DNA from 4 places in the Exiguobacterium sp. S22-S28 genome. Region 3 is predicted to be linked to each of the others. Evidence: riboswitches for the same ligand, from Rfam matches in the RefSeq annotation. Region 3 holds a riboswitch; each other region holds the start of a gene.
The links. A riboswitch is a leader RNA that binds a small molecule or an ion and turns the genes downstream of it on or off. The one in region 3 is predicted to bind S-adenosylmethionine.
Positions count from the first base shown of each region.

Region 1: another riboswitch for S-adenosylmethionine. It lies ahead of ACHA8N_RS14205 (methionine ABC transporter ATP-binding protein); the one in region 3 lies ahead of msrA (peptide-methionine (S)-S-oxide reductase MsrA).
Region 2: another riboswitch for S-adenosylmethionine. It lies ahead of metK (methionine adenosyltransferase); the one in region 3 lies ahead of msrA (peptide-methionine (S)-S-oxide reductase MsrA).
Region 4: another riboswitch for S-adenosylmethionine. It lies ahead of ACHA8N_RS16140 (methionine ABC transporter ATP-binding protein); the one in region 3 lies ahead of msrA (peptide-methionine (S)-S-oxide reductase MsrA).

Region 1 is NZ_JBHFFC010000030.1:262,740-266,056, forward strand. Features, by position in the region: gene ACHA8N_RS14195 (alpha-glucosidase) at 1-51, opposite strand, end outside; gene ACHA8N_RS14200 (aminotransferase class I/II-fold pyridoxal phosphate-dependent enzyme) at 216-1,403, shown strand; SAM riboswitch class I at 1,466-1,570, shown strand; gene ACHA8N_RS14205 (methionine ABC transporter ATP-binding protein) at 1,654-2,667, shown strand; gene ACHA8N_RS14210 (methionine ABC transporter permease) at 2,657-3,317, shown strand, end outside.
Region 2 is NZ_JBHFFC010000030.1:1,016-4,332, reverse strand. Features, by position in the region: gene pckA (phosphoenolpyruvate carboxykinase (ATP)) at 1-1,185, opposite strand, end outside; SAM riboswitch class I at 1,418-1,544, shown strand; gene metK (methionine adenosyltransferase) at 1,672-2,880, shown strand; gene ACHA8N_RS12905 (GNAT family N-acetyltransferase) at 3,019-3,317, shown strand, end outside.
Region 3 is NZ_JBHFFC010000014.1:37,762-41,078, reverse strand. Features, by position in the region: gene ACHA8N_RS03470 (DMT family transporter) at 102-530, shown strand; gene ACHA8N_RS03465 (DMT family transporter) at 554-1,033, shown strand; gene msrA (peptide-methionine (S)-S-oxide reductase MsrA) at 1,140-1,670, opposite strand; SAM riboswitch class I at 1,775-1,878, opposite strand; gene ACHA8N_RS03455 (M20 metallopeptidase family protein) at 1,950-3,122, opposite strand; gene ACHA8N_RS03450 (putative quinol monooxygenase) at 3,201-3,317, shown strand, end outside.
Region 4 is NZ_JBHFFC010000033.1:91,507-94,823, forward strand. Features, by position in the region: gene ACHA8N_RS16135 (methionine ABC transporter permease) at 1-622, opposite strand, end outside; gene ACHA8N_RS16140 (methionine ABC transporter ATP-binding protein) at 612-1,643, opposite strand; SAM riboswitch class I at 1,729-1,832, opposite strand; SAM riboswitch class I at 2,082-2,184, shown strand; gene ACHA8N_RS16145 (alpha/beta hydrolase) at 2,248-3,006, shown strand; gene ACHA8N_RS16150 (thymidine kinase) at 3,069-3,317, opposite strand, start outside.

The DNA.
Region 1 (3,317 bases), on a different contig from region 3:
GCGCCAGTACACTTGATAGACAACGGCTTCTTTCCACCAGGCTCGATTCATCCCATCATCTCCTTTATGTATTCAATCGTCTTCTCATCCAGTGTATCAAAAACACGAAAGGCATCGGTTCTTTTTACCAATTATAAGCAATTCTTAAAAAACACTTTTCTTTTTTCTGAAAATTCGTTATCCTTGACGACAATACCTAACAAGGAGGAACACAGATGAAACATTTCGCCCCATCGATTGCGATTGATCGGCTGCCCGCTCCGGTCTTTGCTGAACTCGCTCAGCGGATTGGTGCCGTCAAAGCAGCCGGTCACGACGTCATCACGCTTGGTCAAGGAACGCCGGACCAAACTACGCCCGTACATATTTTGGACGCCTTAAAAGAGGCCATCGGCGACGCCGCTAATCTGCAATATCCTCCGTTTCGCGGACATGATTTTCTCAAACAGGCCGTCGCCGATTTTTATCAGTCCGAATTCGGTGTGACGATTGATCCTGCTTCTGAGGTCGCCATTTTGCTCGGCAGTAAAGCCGGTATCGTCGCCTTGCCGCAAACGATCGTCAATCCGGGTGAAGGTGTCATTGTTCCCGATCCCGGTTACCCCGACTACCTGTCTGGCGCAGCATTAGCAGGTGCTTACCCGATCACGCTACCTCTCCTTGCGGAAAATGCTTTTTTACCTGACTACACATTGCTCGATCCGACGGATGTCGAACGAGCCCGGATGTTGTTCCTCAACTACCCAAGCAATCCGACCGGCGCGACGGCGACAGCGGAAGCCTTTGAACAGACGGTCGCTTTCGCTGACGCAAACGACATTTGTGTCGTTCATGACCTGGCGTACGGCGGCATTAGTTTTGATGGTCCGACCCGAAGTTTCCTCCAGACCGAAGGGGCGAAAGACGTCGGAATCGAACTGTTTTCGTTATCGAAACGCTTCAACATGTCCGGCTTCCGCATCGCCTTTGCAATCGGAAATCCATCCGTCATCTCGAGTATCGAAACGTACCAGGAACACTTATACGTCAGTGCCTTCACACCGATCCAACATGCGGCGACTGTTGCTCTCTCAAGCGACCAGACGTGTGTCCGTGAGCTGAGTGCACTGTACGAAGCCCGTCGTGATGCCTTGTTCGGCAAATTACAGGACATCGGATGGGACGGACCGATCCCTGGTGGTTCGTTCTTCGTCTGGTTGCCGGTCCCGTCCGGCTTTACGTCACAAAGCTTTACCGACCACTTGCTGGATGAAGCACATGTCGCTGTCACACCGGGACATTTCTTTGGTGAATATGGTGAAGGCTATGTCCGGATCAGTTTGATTGCCGACGTCGATCGATTGGTGGAGGCCGCCGAACGGATCGGTCAGCTCAATCTGTTTCAGCAAGCCGTTGCGGAATAATTCTGAAAAAACATTTGACAGGTGGGAATGATTTCCGTTACAGTAAGTCCCAACAGCATATCTACTTATCGCGAGCGACCGAGGGATTAGGCCCAACGACGTCCGGCAACCACCTTTTAGGAACGGTGCCACATCCTACAGAATGTTTTCATTCTGAGAGATAAGTTACGAATTCTTACATTTCGTCGCTTTTTTCTGGTTGCTCTTAACTGGAAAAAGGCGATTTTTTTGTATAGGGAGGAAACAACAGATGATTGAATTTAAAGGCATCACCAAACGGTTCGTACGTGACCGGACACCGATTTTCGCCCTGCGCGACGTCAACTTAACGATTCATCAAGGAGAAATTTTTGGCATCATCGGTGAATCCGGTGCCGGAAAAAGTACATTGCTGCGCTTGATCAACGGACTTGAAACACCGACCCAAGGAACGGTCAAAGTATCTGGTGTCAAACTGTCCGATCTATCCAAAGGCAGTCTAAGAGAATTGCGTCTGAAGATCGGAATGATCTTTCAACATTTTCAATTGATTCAATCGCGGAACGTTTCCGACAACATTGCGTTCGCCTTAAAAGCAGCCGGCGTCAAACGCAGTGATTTCCCAAGCCGGATCAAAGAACTCGTCGCTTTGGTCGGACTGGAAGGATTTGAGACGAATTTCCCGAGCCAACTCAGCGGCGGCCAAAAACAACGGGTCGGGATTGCCCGCGCCCTTGCGAATAATCCGAGTGTCCTGTTATGTGACGAAGCAACATCAGCGCTCGATCCGGTCACGACCCTGCAAATTCTGGAATTGCTGAAAGACTTAAATAAACGACTCGGCTTGACGATCATTCTGATCACCCACGAAATCGATGTCGTCAAACAAATTTGCCACCGCGTTGCTGTCATGTCACAAGGCGAAGTCGTCGAAGTCGCGAGTACATACAACATATTCAGTCAGCCGACCCATGACGTCACGAAACATTACGTCGATACAGCACTGCAAATCGAGTTGCCGGAACGGATTTTGCGAACGACACCTGGAAAAATCATTCGTCTCCAATTCACGGGAGAAAAGACCGGCGAGAGTACGCTGTCAGAAGCGATCAAACAATTTGATATCTCGGTCAGCATCCTGCACGGCAAGGTCGATTATATTCAAGACGTCGCCTTTGGGGTGTTGATCGTCAGCCTGACCGGTCCAACGCTTCACGTCAACCGGTCTCTGACTTGGCTGGAGGAGCAACTCCATACGCTTGAGGTGATTCAGGATGTGGCTTGATCGAATTCAAACGATGTTACCGGAGCTAGCAAAAGCCTTAGGCGAAACGGCCTTAATGGTCGGAATTTCCCTCGGCTTTGCCCTCGTCGTCGGGATTCCGCTGGGAATTCTTTTATTCATCACCGACCGTGGATTGTTTTTCCAAAACGTCTTCGTTCGCAGTATCTTGGACTTTTTCGTCAATATCGTTCGTTCGTTACCGTTCATCATCTTGCTCGTCGCGCTGATTCCACTGACGCAATTGTTGCTCGACAATACGATCGGCCCGACGGCCGCTTCTGTCAGCTTAAGTGTTGCCGCTATTCCGTTCCTCGCCCGACTTGTCGAGACCTCACTACGTGAGATCCCACCGGGCTTGATCGAAGCCGCTGAGGCGTGCGGCGCAACACCATTTCGTATCATCATCAGCGCCCTGTTACCCGAAGCTCTTCCCGGGATCATTCAAGCGGTGACATTGACGACAATCAGCTTGATCGGCTTTTCTGCCATGGCCGGTATCGTCGGCGGCGGTGGTGTCGGCGACCTCGCCATCCGCTTCGGCTATTACCGGTACGATAACGTCATCATGATCGTGACGATCATCGTGCTCGTCGTCATCGTTCAAAGTATTCAAGGACTCGGCAATCAACTTGCCCGTCGTGCTGATAAAC
Region 2 (3,317 bases), on a different contig from region 3:
CGGTAGGAACGGTGAGCCGAAGCAGGTCGAGAACGTCGCTTCCGGTTCCGTGACACCGCGTTCTGTCCCAGCCAGTTTCGACGTGTAGCCGGACAGGAAGTGATACATGGCTTGCTCTTTTGTTAATTTACTGATGGGAGGTAACACACCGTACGCATCAGCCGTCAAGAAAACGATCGTTTTCGGATGACCGGCACGTGACGGGATGGCAATGTTATCGATGGCTGTGATCGGATAAGCCGCACGCGTATTTTCAGTCAGCGACGTATCATCATAGTCCGGAGTCCGGGTGTCATCGAGGACAACGTTCTCAAGAACGGTTCCGAAGCGGATCGCGTCAAAGATTTGTGGTTCTTTTTCGCGCGACAAGTTCACCGTCTTCGCATAGCAGCCGCCTTCGATATTGAAGACACCGTCATGAGACCAGCCGTGCTCATCGTCACCGATCAATTGACGGCTGTCGTCAGCTGACAGGGTGGTCTTACCAGTCCCTGATAGACCAAAGAATAAGGCAACATCACCGTCGTGTCCAACGTTTGCGGAGCAGTGCATCGATAATACTTCTTGTTGCGGCAACAGGTAGTTCATGACGGAGAAAATTGATTTTTTAATTTCCCCAGCATACTCCGTCCCACCAATCAAAACGATCCGGTGTTCAAATGACATCGCGATGAATGTTTCTGAGTTGGTTCCATCGACCGTAGGATCGGCTTTAAAATGTGGTGCGTAGACGACCGTAAATGGTTCAAAGGCCGCTACCTTAGGATATTCACGTAAAAACAACTGCTTCGCAAACAAATTATGCCAAGCATATTCGGTCACAACGCGCACTGGAAGGGTGAAATGTGTATCGGCACCAGCAGCAGCTTCTGTATAGTAGAGTTGATCCGCTTCGTTCATGTAACGAAGAACTTTCTGTAACAGCTGTTCGAATTTATCCGATTCCATCGGTTGATTGACGTGACCCCAATCGATGTGCATCTCACATGAGTCATCGCGGACGATGAACTTGTCTTTCGGTGAACGACCTGTAAATTTCCCCGTTTCTACAGACAAAGCACCATTTTCTGCAAGAACTCCTTCGTTGTTGCGAATCGCATGTTCGACTAGTTCGGCAACGGATAGTTGCTTGAACACATGCTCCTTCTTGAGTAGTTCTTCGATATTCAGGACCGTCATCGGCATCCTGACCCCACCTTTCCCCTACGTTGGTTTTGGCTCCATCAATAGTATGACACATTCATTATATATGACATACTAAAGATAGGGCAATCATTTTCATGCGCTGATTTCTATTTATCTGGAAACGCTTTCAGCATTAACAGTTTAACATCTCTTTCGAAATTTTTCGACTAGAAATTAAAACGTTGCTTGACAGAGTGGGCACAAGTTTATATCATGTAATTCGTAACGGATACTCTTATTCTGAGCAGGTGGAGGGAACAAGGCCCGAAGAAACCCGGCAACCGTCTTATATTAATTTCATCATTAATGTAGGAAAAGGTGCTCTCCTGAAGCGAAGTAAACACTTCGAACGATAAGAGGGTAAAGGAAGAACGCACAACCTTTCCCTGACCATTTTTGGACATGGAAAGGTTTTTTTCATTTTACCGTCCCACTCAACTAGGGGAAATGAGTACACCGTCAAATTCTTTTTTGGGAGGGTCAAACATGACAAACCTTAATCGCCGACTATTTACGTCGGAATCAGTAACTGAAGGTCACCCGGATAAAATCTGTGACCAGATTTCGGATTCAATTTTGGATGCGATTCTTGCAGCGGATCCAAACGCACGTGTTGCGGCAGAAACTTCTGTCACGACAGGACTTGTTTTAGTCGCAGGAGAAATTACGACATCGACTTACGTGGATATCCCGAAAGTCGTTCGTGAGACCATTCGCGAAATCGGCTATACACGCGCTAAATACGGTTTCGATGCAGACACATGTGCTGTATTGACTTCAATCGATGAGCAGTCAGCAGACATCGCTCTTGGTGTCGACCAGGCGCTTGAAGCACGCGAAGGAAACATGTCAGATGAAGAAATCGATGCAATCGGAGCAGGAGACCAAGGTCTGATGTTCGGTTACGCAACGAAAGAAACACCTGAACTGATGCCACTTCCGATTTCACTTTCACACAAACTGGCACGTCGTCTTGCAGAAGTCCGCAAGACAGGACAACTCGATTACCTCCGTCCGGATGGTAAAACGCAAGTTACGGTTGAATACAACGAGAACAACGAGCCTGTTCGCGTCGATACAATCGTCATCTCGACACAACATGCAGAAGAAGTAACGCTTGAGCAAATTCAAGCGGATCTGAAAGAACACGTCATCGCTCCGGTCATCCCGACGGAATACATTGACGCTGAAACAAAATTCTTCATCAACCCGACTGGTCGTTTCGTCATCGGCGGACCACAAGGTGATGCTGGATTAACAGGTCGTAAAATCATCGTTGATACGTACGGCGGTTACGCACGCCACGGCGGTGGTGCATTCTCTGGTAAAGATCCAACCAAAGTCGACCGTTCTGCTGCCTATGCAGCACGTTACGTCGCGAAAAACCTCGTCGCATCTGGTCTTGCGGAAAAAGCAGAAGTTCAACTTGCTTACGCAATCGGTGTTGCGCACCCGGTTTCAATCGCTGTCGATACGTTCGGAACAGGTAAGCTTCCAGAAGCACAACTCGTCGAATTGATCGCAGAAAACTTTGATCTTCGTCCAGCAGGCATCATCAAGATGCTTGATCTCCGCCGTCCGATTTACCGTCAGACAGCAGCATATGGTCACTTCGGTCGTACAGACATCGAATTGCCATGGGAGCAAACAGATAAAGCCGCTGCACTTGAAGAGCAGGCAAAACGTTTCGCATAATCCAAAGTTCAGGAACTCCTTTTTGAAGGAAGTTTCTGAACTTTTTTTGTTTCTCCGGAACTTTGCAGGGATACGACTGAAATTTCTAGAAAAGGGTAAAAGAACATGAGTCTGTAAAAGGAAAAGGGGGATTTCGGTATGGAGATACGCGAAGCAGTTCCTGCTGATGCAGCACGTATTCATGATATAGCGCTCACATCTTGGATGGATACGTACGAGGAGATCTATTCAGAGCGCTCGAAAGCCCATTTCGTCCAAGAAGCGTATCCACAGGAAGAAGTGGTTCGGGCGATTCGAACGGCTGAAGAAGCCCGTGGAGAATACTTTAACGTAGGACTGATTGAAGGGGAAATCGTGGGATTTATTCATGCAATCGATGTGGAAGGAACGTGGGAAATCGTCCGCTTGTATGTCCTGCCGAAATACCAACAGAACGG
Region 3 (3,317 bases):
CCTCATGGGTGAGCTTCTTTTTTTTGATTTCAGGACATTTGTCCTTTTCAAAGTCGGGCGTAATGCGGTCTACTCATAATTGGAGAAAAAGGAGGATGAAGATGCAAGGAATCGTGTTTGCCTTATTCAGTGGATTGTTTATTGCCTTGCAAGGCATTTTTAATGCCCGCCTGGGTGACGCGGTCGGTCCGTGGTTATCCGTGACCATCGTTCACTTTGTCGGTTTGATGGGTTGCTTGTTGATTTATGGGTTTGTCCGTGACCGGAAAATCGGCGGTTTTCGAAAGTTGCCGTTGATTTATGCCAGCGGCGGATTGCTCGGCGTGTTAGTCGTCGTTACGGAACTAACGTCGATTCAACTGCTTGGAATGACGTGGGCGATGTCGTTGTTACTCGTCGCACAGATTCTATGTGCTTTTGTCATTGATTTGAACGGCTGGTTCGGTGTCATCAAAAAAAGCAGCAACCGGGGGCAATGGGTCGGTGTCGGATTGATGTTGACCGGCGTTTTGATCTTTTCGCTCGCCTGAAGTGAATCAAAGGAGGAAACCAAATGGGATTAGGAATGTTTTGTGCCGTTGTTGCCGGGATGATGATCAGTTTACAAACCGTGCTGAATGCGCGGATGAGTCATGCCTTCGGTGCATGGGCGACGACGACGTTAGTCTTTCTTGTCGGATTGCTCGGCTCGTTGCTTGCCTTACTCTTCTTTCGCGGAGGAACGCTCTCGGCAATCCGCGAAGTTGAACCGTTGTATTTGTTTGGCGGGTTAGTCGGCGTCGGGGTTGTTTTTTGTGTCATGCGGGGGATTCAACTGCTGGGTCCTTCGATTGCAATTTCGGTCGTCTTGATTTCGCAACTGAGTTTTGCGTTATGCGTCGATGTCTTCGGTTGGTTTGGTCTGCCGCAGGTCGATTTATCGCTTGGACAGATAGCCGGTCTCGCCGTGATGCTGACCGGGATTTTTGTTTTAAAACGGTATCAAGTCGTCGATGAGGCGGAACAAGCAGAGGACGTCAAAGCGATTTCCTGAGTGGACGACAAAAGGTTCGTCACGTTGGACCGCGAGATCTCGGCTGGAAAAATCAAAGAAGGGATTGTCCATCGGTCTGAGATGGCAATCCCTTTTTGCATTTTGTTTAGACTGTTACTTCTTCTTTCCAGGCGACGTCGATAAAAGCATCGCGACCGGACGCTTTCCGGTCTTTTTTGTAGTGCGCCGGATTTTTTTTGTGGAAGTCCTGATGATACTCTTCCGCCGGATAAAAGGCATGCGCCGGTTCAATCCGTGTGACGATTGGTTGTTTGAATCGGTTCGTTGCTGCTAACGCGTCACGCGACGCAATCGCTGCGAGACGTTGTTCTTCCGTATGATAAAAAATTGCCGGTGCATACTGTGTGCCGCGGTCCTGGAATTGTCCGCCGGCATCGGTCGGATCCGTCTGCGGCCAGTACAGTTCGAGTAACCGTTCGTACGAAAACAGTGCCGGATCAAATGTAATCTCGACGACTTCGGAATGCCCGGTCGTTCCTGTTTTGACCTGCTCATATGTCGGGTTGTCGACATGTCCTCCTGTATAACCGGACACGATACTGTGAATACCCGGTAGTTCCTCAAATGGTGTCACCATGCACCAGAAACATCCTCCTGCAAATGTTGCTTTTTCCATGTCATCTCTCCCTTTCCCTTGGTTCCTTGAACCGTAATGCTCTCATTTCTGACATCGAGAAAACGAAAACGACTCCTTTGCTTGGTTGCAAAAGGAGTCGCCGCTTTTTATCAACCAAAGCTTTCGCTTTGCTGGTCGTAGCACCTTGCTGTACGCAGGTTGCTGGGACGTCATCGATCCAGATCTCTCGGTCCACTCTTGATAAGTGTTATATGAAGTTGATGTAAGTTCGTTATCGTTGGGATGATAATACCATTCACAAAAGTGGAAAGTCAATCCTTATGTTTGTAAGGCGCGGAGAACCGTGGCCCCTAACGTTTTGGCTCCGATCAGCAAGGCCTGCTCGTCGATTTCATACTTTGGGTGATGTTGCGGATAAATCGTTCGACCGTCCGTCTTCGCAGAACCGGTGAAGAAGTAACTGCCCGGGACCTGCTCAAGATAATAGGCGAAATCGTCGGCAGCCATCATCGGTTTGACTTCACGGACGTGTCCTTCCGGTAAAAAGCCGGCCGCTTCCTGAATGAGCTTCGTTTCATTCGGATGATTCCAAAGCGACGGATAACCGGTCGTGAAATCGATGGAATACGTAGCGCCAATTCCGGCACACGTCGTCCGGGCGACCAGATCCACCTGCTGGCGCAACTGATGCCGGAGTTGTTCATTAAACGTCCGGATTTCTCCGACAATCCGCGCTTCGCCGGTTACGATGTTCGGAGCTGTTCCGGCGTGAAACGAACCGATGGCGACAATCGCCGGTTCAAACGGATCGACCCGTCGACTGACGAGGTGCTGAAGATTACAGACGAGCTGTGCGCCGGCGACGAGTGCATCCTGCGTCCGGTGGGGGGCTTGGGCATGACCACCTTGACCGTGGACGACGATTTCAAATTCATCGATGGCACATAACGTATGTCCGCTGTGGTAACCGATCGTCCCAACCGGAAGATCGTTTTCAAGGTGGGTACCAAAAATCGCATCCACTCCTTCGAGGCAGCCATCTTCGATCATTTGAATGGCACCACCCGGAAACACTTCTTCACCGTGTTGATGAATGAAGAGGATCGTGCCCTCGAGTTCTTCCTGCAACGGTTGAAAGGCAGCTGCGAGTCCGAGGACGATTGCCGTGTGTCCATCATGTCCACAGGCATGCATCACACCGGGACGGATTGAGCGAAACGACAGTTCGGTTTCTTCCTGAAGCGGTAATGCATCAAAATCGGCACGGACGGCAATCGTTTTTCCGGGACACGCCCCTTGTAATGTCGCGACGATACCGTTACCCCCGACATTTTTTTGATACGGGATACCGAGTGCTTCATAGTATTCGATGATTTTGGCCGGTGTCCGGACTTCTTGAAACGACAATTCCGGGTGGCGGTGAAAATCGCGGCGCAAACGAATCATCTCGGCTTCTTGTTGTGCGAGATGGGTAAACAGGGTTTCTAACATCAAAATCATCCTTTACGGTATGTCTTTAGGAAAAACGGGTACAGGTAGAGGTAATCAAATCAGAGGAGGAATCAACACATGGGTGAAATCATCGTCAATGCCGTTCTTACAGTCAAAGCAGGATTAGCAGATCAAGTCTTTCCCATTTTAAGCACGGTTTACAAAGCCACACAAAACGAGCCGGGTTGCTTACGT
Region 4 (3,317 bases), on a different contig from region 3:
GATTGCCTGTTGTCTGTAAGCCTTGCACTAGAATAACGAGGATCCCGACCGTGATGATCATGACCGTCGTATCAAACCGTTGGTAGCCATAGGTAATCGCTAAGTCACCGAGTCCGCCGCCGCCAATCGCCCCGGCCATCGCTGATGCCCCGATCAAGCCAATCGTCGCGATCGTCAAGTTCAGAACAAGCGAGCTGAGTGCTTCCGGCAACAAGAAACGGAAAATCGTCTGCAACGGTGTCGCGCCCATCGCTTCCGCCGCTTCCAGGACGCCCGTACTGACTTCGAGCAACGAACTTTCAATCAATCGGGCAATGTACGGTGCCGCATAAAACACCAGCGGCACGATGGCTGCCTTCGTGCCGATCGACGACCCGACGAGCAACCGTGTCAGCGGAATGATTGCGACGAGCAGGATAATAAACGGGACGGACCGGAAAATATTGACGGTGCTGCTTAAGACGTTAAAGAACGGCACTTGTTCGAGCAACGCCCCTTTACGTGTGACAACAAGCAGAATCCCGAGCGGTAAACCAATCAACGTCGAGAAGAGTAACGACAATCCGACCATCGTCAGCGTCTGCAGGAACGCGGTCCAAATGTCTGTGTAATTAACCAACATCCGCGAGCACCTCCTCGACGACGACATCCGACTGATGGATATAGTGAAGTGCCCGGTTAATTTCCGGTGTGTCACCAATCAGTTCAACGAGCAGACTACCGAATGGAATATTTTGCAGTTCCGTGATGCTGCCGTGCAGAATGTTGAGATCAACATCAAACCGTTTCGCGACTTGTGATAAAAGCGGTTGTCCGGTGCCTGCCCCAAGGAAATTGATTTTATAAATATGATGCCCGGCACCACGCTGATCGATGACTTGTTGAACCGACGCCGGAATCTCATCCTGCATGACGGAACGGACGAAATTTTTCGCTGTCCCCGTCTGCGGATTCGAAAAGACGTCAAACACGGTACCCGACTCAATCAGCTTACCGGCCTCGATGACGGCGACCCGGTCACAAATCTCACGGATGACACCCATCTCATGGGTAATCAGTAAAATCGTGATGCCGTATTCCTGATTAATCTGTTTCAACAGACGTAATATATGTTGTGTCGTCTGCGGATCAAGGGCGGATGTCGCTTCGTCACATAACAGGACGGACGGCTGAGTGGCAAGGGCCCGGGCAATCCCGACACGTTGCTTCTGTCCGCCGGATAACTGATCCGGATAATGATCGGCTTTGTCTGCCAAGTCGACAAAATCCAGCAGTTCGGTGACACGCCGGTGGACTTCCTCTTTTTTGACGCCTTTTAAGACAAGAGGTTTGGCAATATTCGCAAAAACCGTATTGGAATCCAACAGATTGAAGTGCTGAAAAATCATCCCGATGTGTTGTTTTGCTTCCCGCAATTGTTTCGCCGAGAGTGTCGTCAAATCTTGTCCATCGACCGTTACACTGCCGGATGTCGGACGTTCGAGCAGGTTAACACACCGTAATAAAGAACTTTTTCCGGCTCCGCTGAAACCGATGACGCCGAAGATTTCGCCTTTTCGGATTTCAAGATTCACTCCGTTTAAAGCCGCAATCGATTGCTCGTTTGTCTGATAGATTTTTTTTACATTTTTGAATGTAATCACCATTTCTCCCCCTTTAAAAATACAAAAAGGCCTCTTCTTAAGAAACAAGAAGAGACCTGGATCCGCACAATGGCAGAATCCACTCGACTCATCTCTCAGACAATTGTCTGATGGAATTGGCACAGTGCTCATAATGAGTCTGTTGCCGAGGTTTCGTAGGGCCAGTCCCTCCACCTCTCTGGATAAGTGTTGCGGTATGAAATTCATATGTGTGTTGTTGCTGTTCGAACTTATGTCGTAAAACTAATTTTTACATTACAGAAAGATCTTTTAAAGGTCAACCATATTTTCAAAAATAAACCATATGACCCATATCGATTGATTTCCCGGGTTGGGCTTCATCATAGAAGAGTTCCGGTCGCCGGTCAAGGAGCATTTGACAATCCTTTTCTAGCAGTGCTATCATCTTCTCAATGATTAATCCGACAATTCCTATATGTTATATCAAGAGTGGACGAGAGACCTGGCTCTAGGACTCCACGGCAACCTGCGATTTGCAAGGTGCTCCGACCAGCAAAGCGGCTGCTTTGGATGATACACACGAGAAACTCGTTTGCGTCCAAAGCCAAATGGGTTTTTTTATTTTGAAATGGAGGACGAGATGATGAGTATGGTTTATCCTGTTTTACCTGGCGCCGACGATTTTTTCTTTGACCGTGGATCCGTCGGCATTTTGCTCTGTCACGGCTTCAACGCAACCCCGCAAAGTGTTCGGGCTGTAGGAGAACGCTTTGCCGAACGCGGTTTCTCCGTCTATGCGCCGCGCCTGCACGGTCACGGCACGGATTTGCGTGACTTTGAGGCGGCGACGGCAGAGGACTGGAAACAAAGTGTCCGTGACGGCTATGAACAATTGACCCGTCGGTGCGAATCCATCTTCATTGTCGGACAGTCAATGGGCGCGACACTTGCCCTTGCTCTTGTTGCAGAAGGTCTGCCGGTTGCAGGAATCATCACGATCAATGCTGCCTTATCTGTCCCCGCCTATGAAGCATTATCGTTCACCGAATGCACGGTCTATCTGCCGGAAAGTCCACCCGACATTAAACGATCGGCTTTCGAAATCGTCTATGAATATGTCCCGTCTGTTTGTGCGTCTGAGCTGTTACGACTGATTGGCGAGACGATTCCCGTACTTCCTGACATTCAAATTCCGACGCTTATTTTATATTCTGCTGAAGATCATGTCGTTCCACCGACCTGTTCGGATTACCTGCACCGGACAATTGGTTCCGATGACAAACGAAGTTATTGTCTGCTCGATTCCTATCACGTGGCGACGCTCGATCACGATCAAGAGACGATCGTCCGTGAAACAGCACAATTTGTCAATCAGTTTAGCCGGCTGACGCAGACCGGTTAAAAAAAGCGAGCAATTCCCGGGTCTCATTGCCGGAAATTGCTCGCTTTTTCTATCGTGTCCTGTTAGTTCTGTTGTTGTTTTTTCCATTCCTGTAACGGTTGCGGTTTCCCCGGAACTTGATGACAGTGGCGGCAACGTGGTTCATATGACTCAGACGCTCCGACAAGAATAATGGGGTCATTGTAGTTTGCCGGTTTCCCGTCAATCAATCGTTGTGTCCGTGACGCCGGATCACCGCACGAAAGACAAATCGCCTGCAATTTCGTCACGAACTCAGCCCGCGCCAGTAATTCAGGCATCTTCCCAAATGG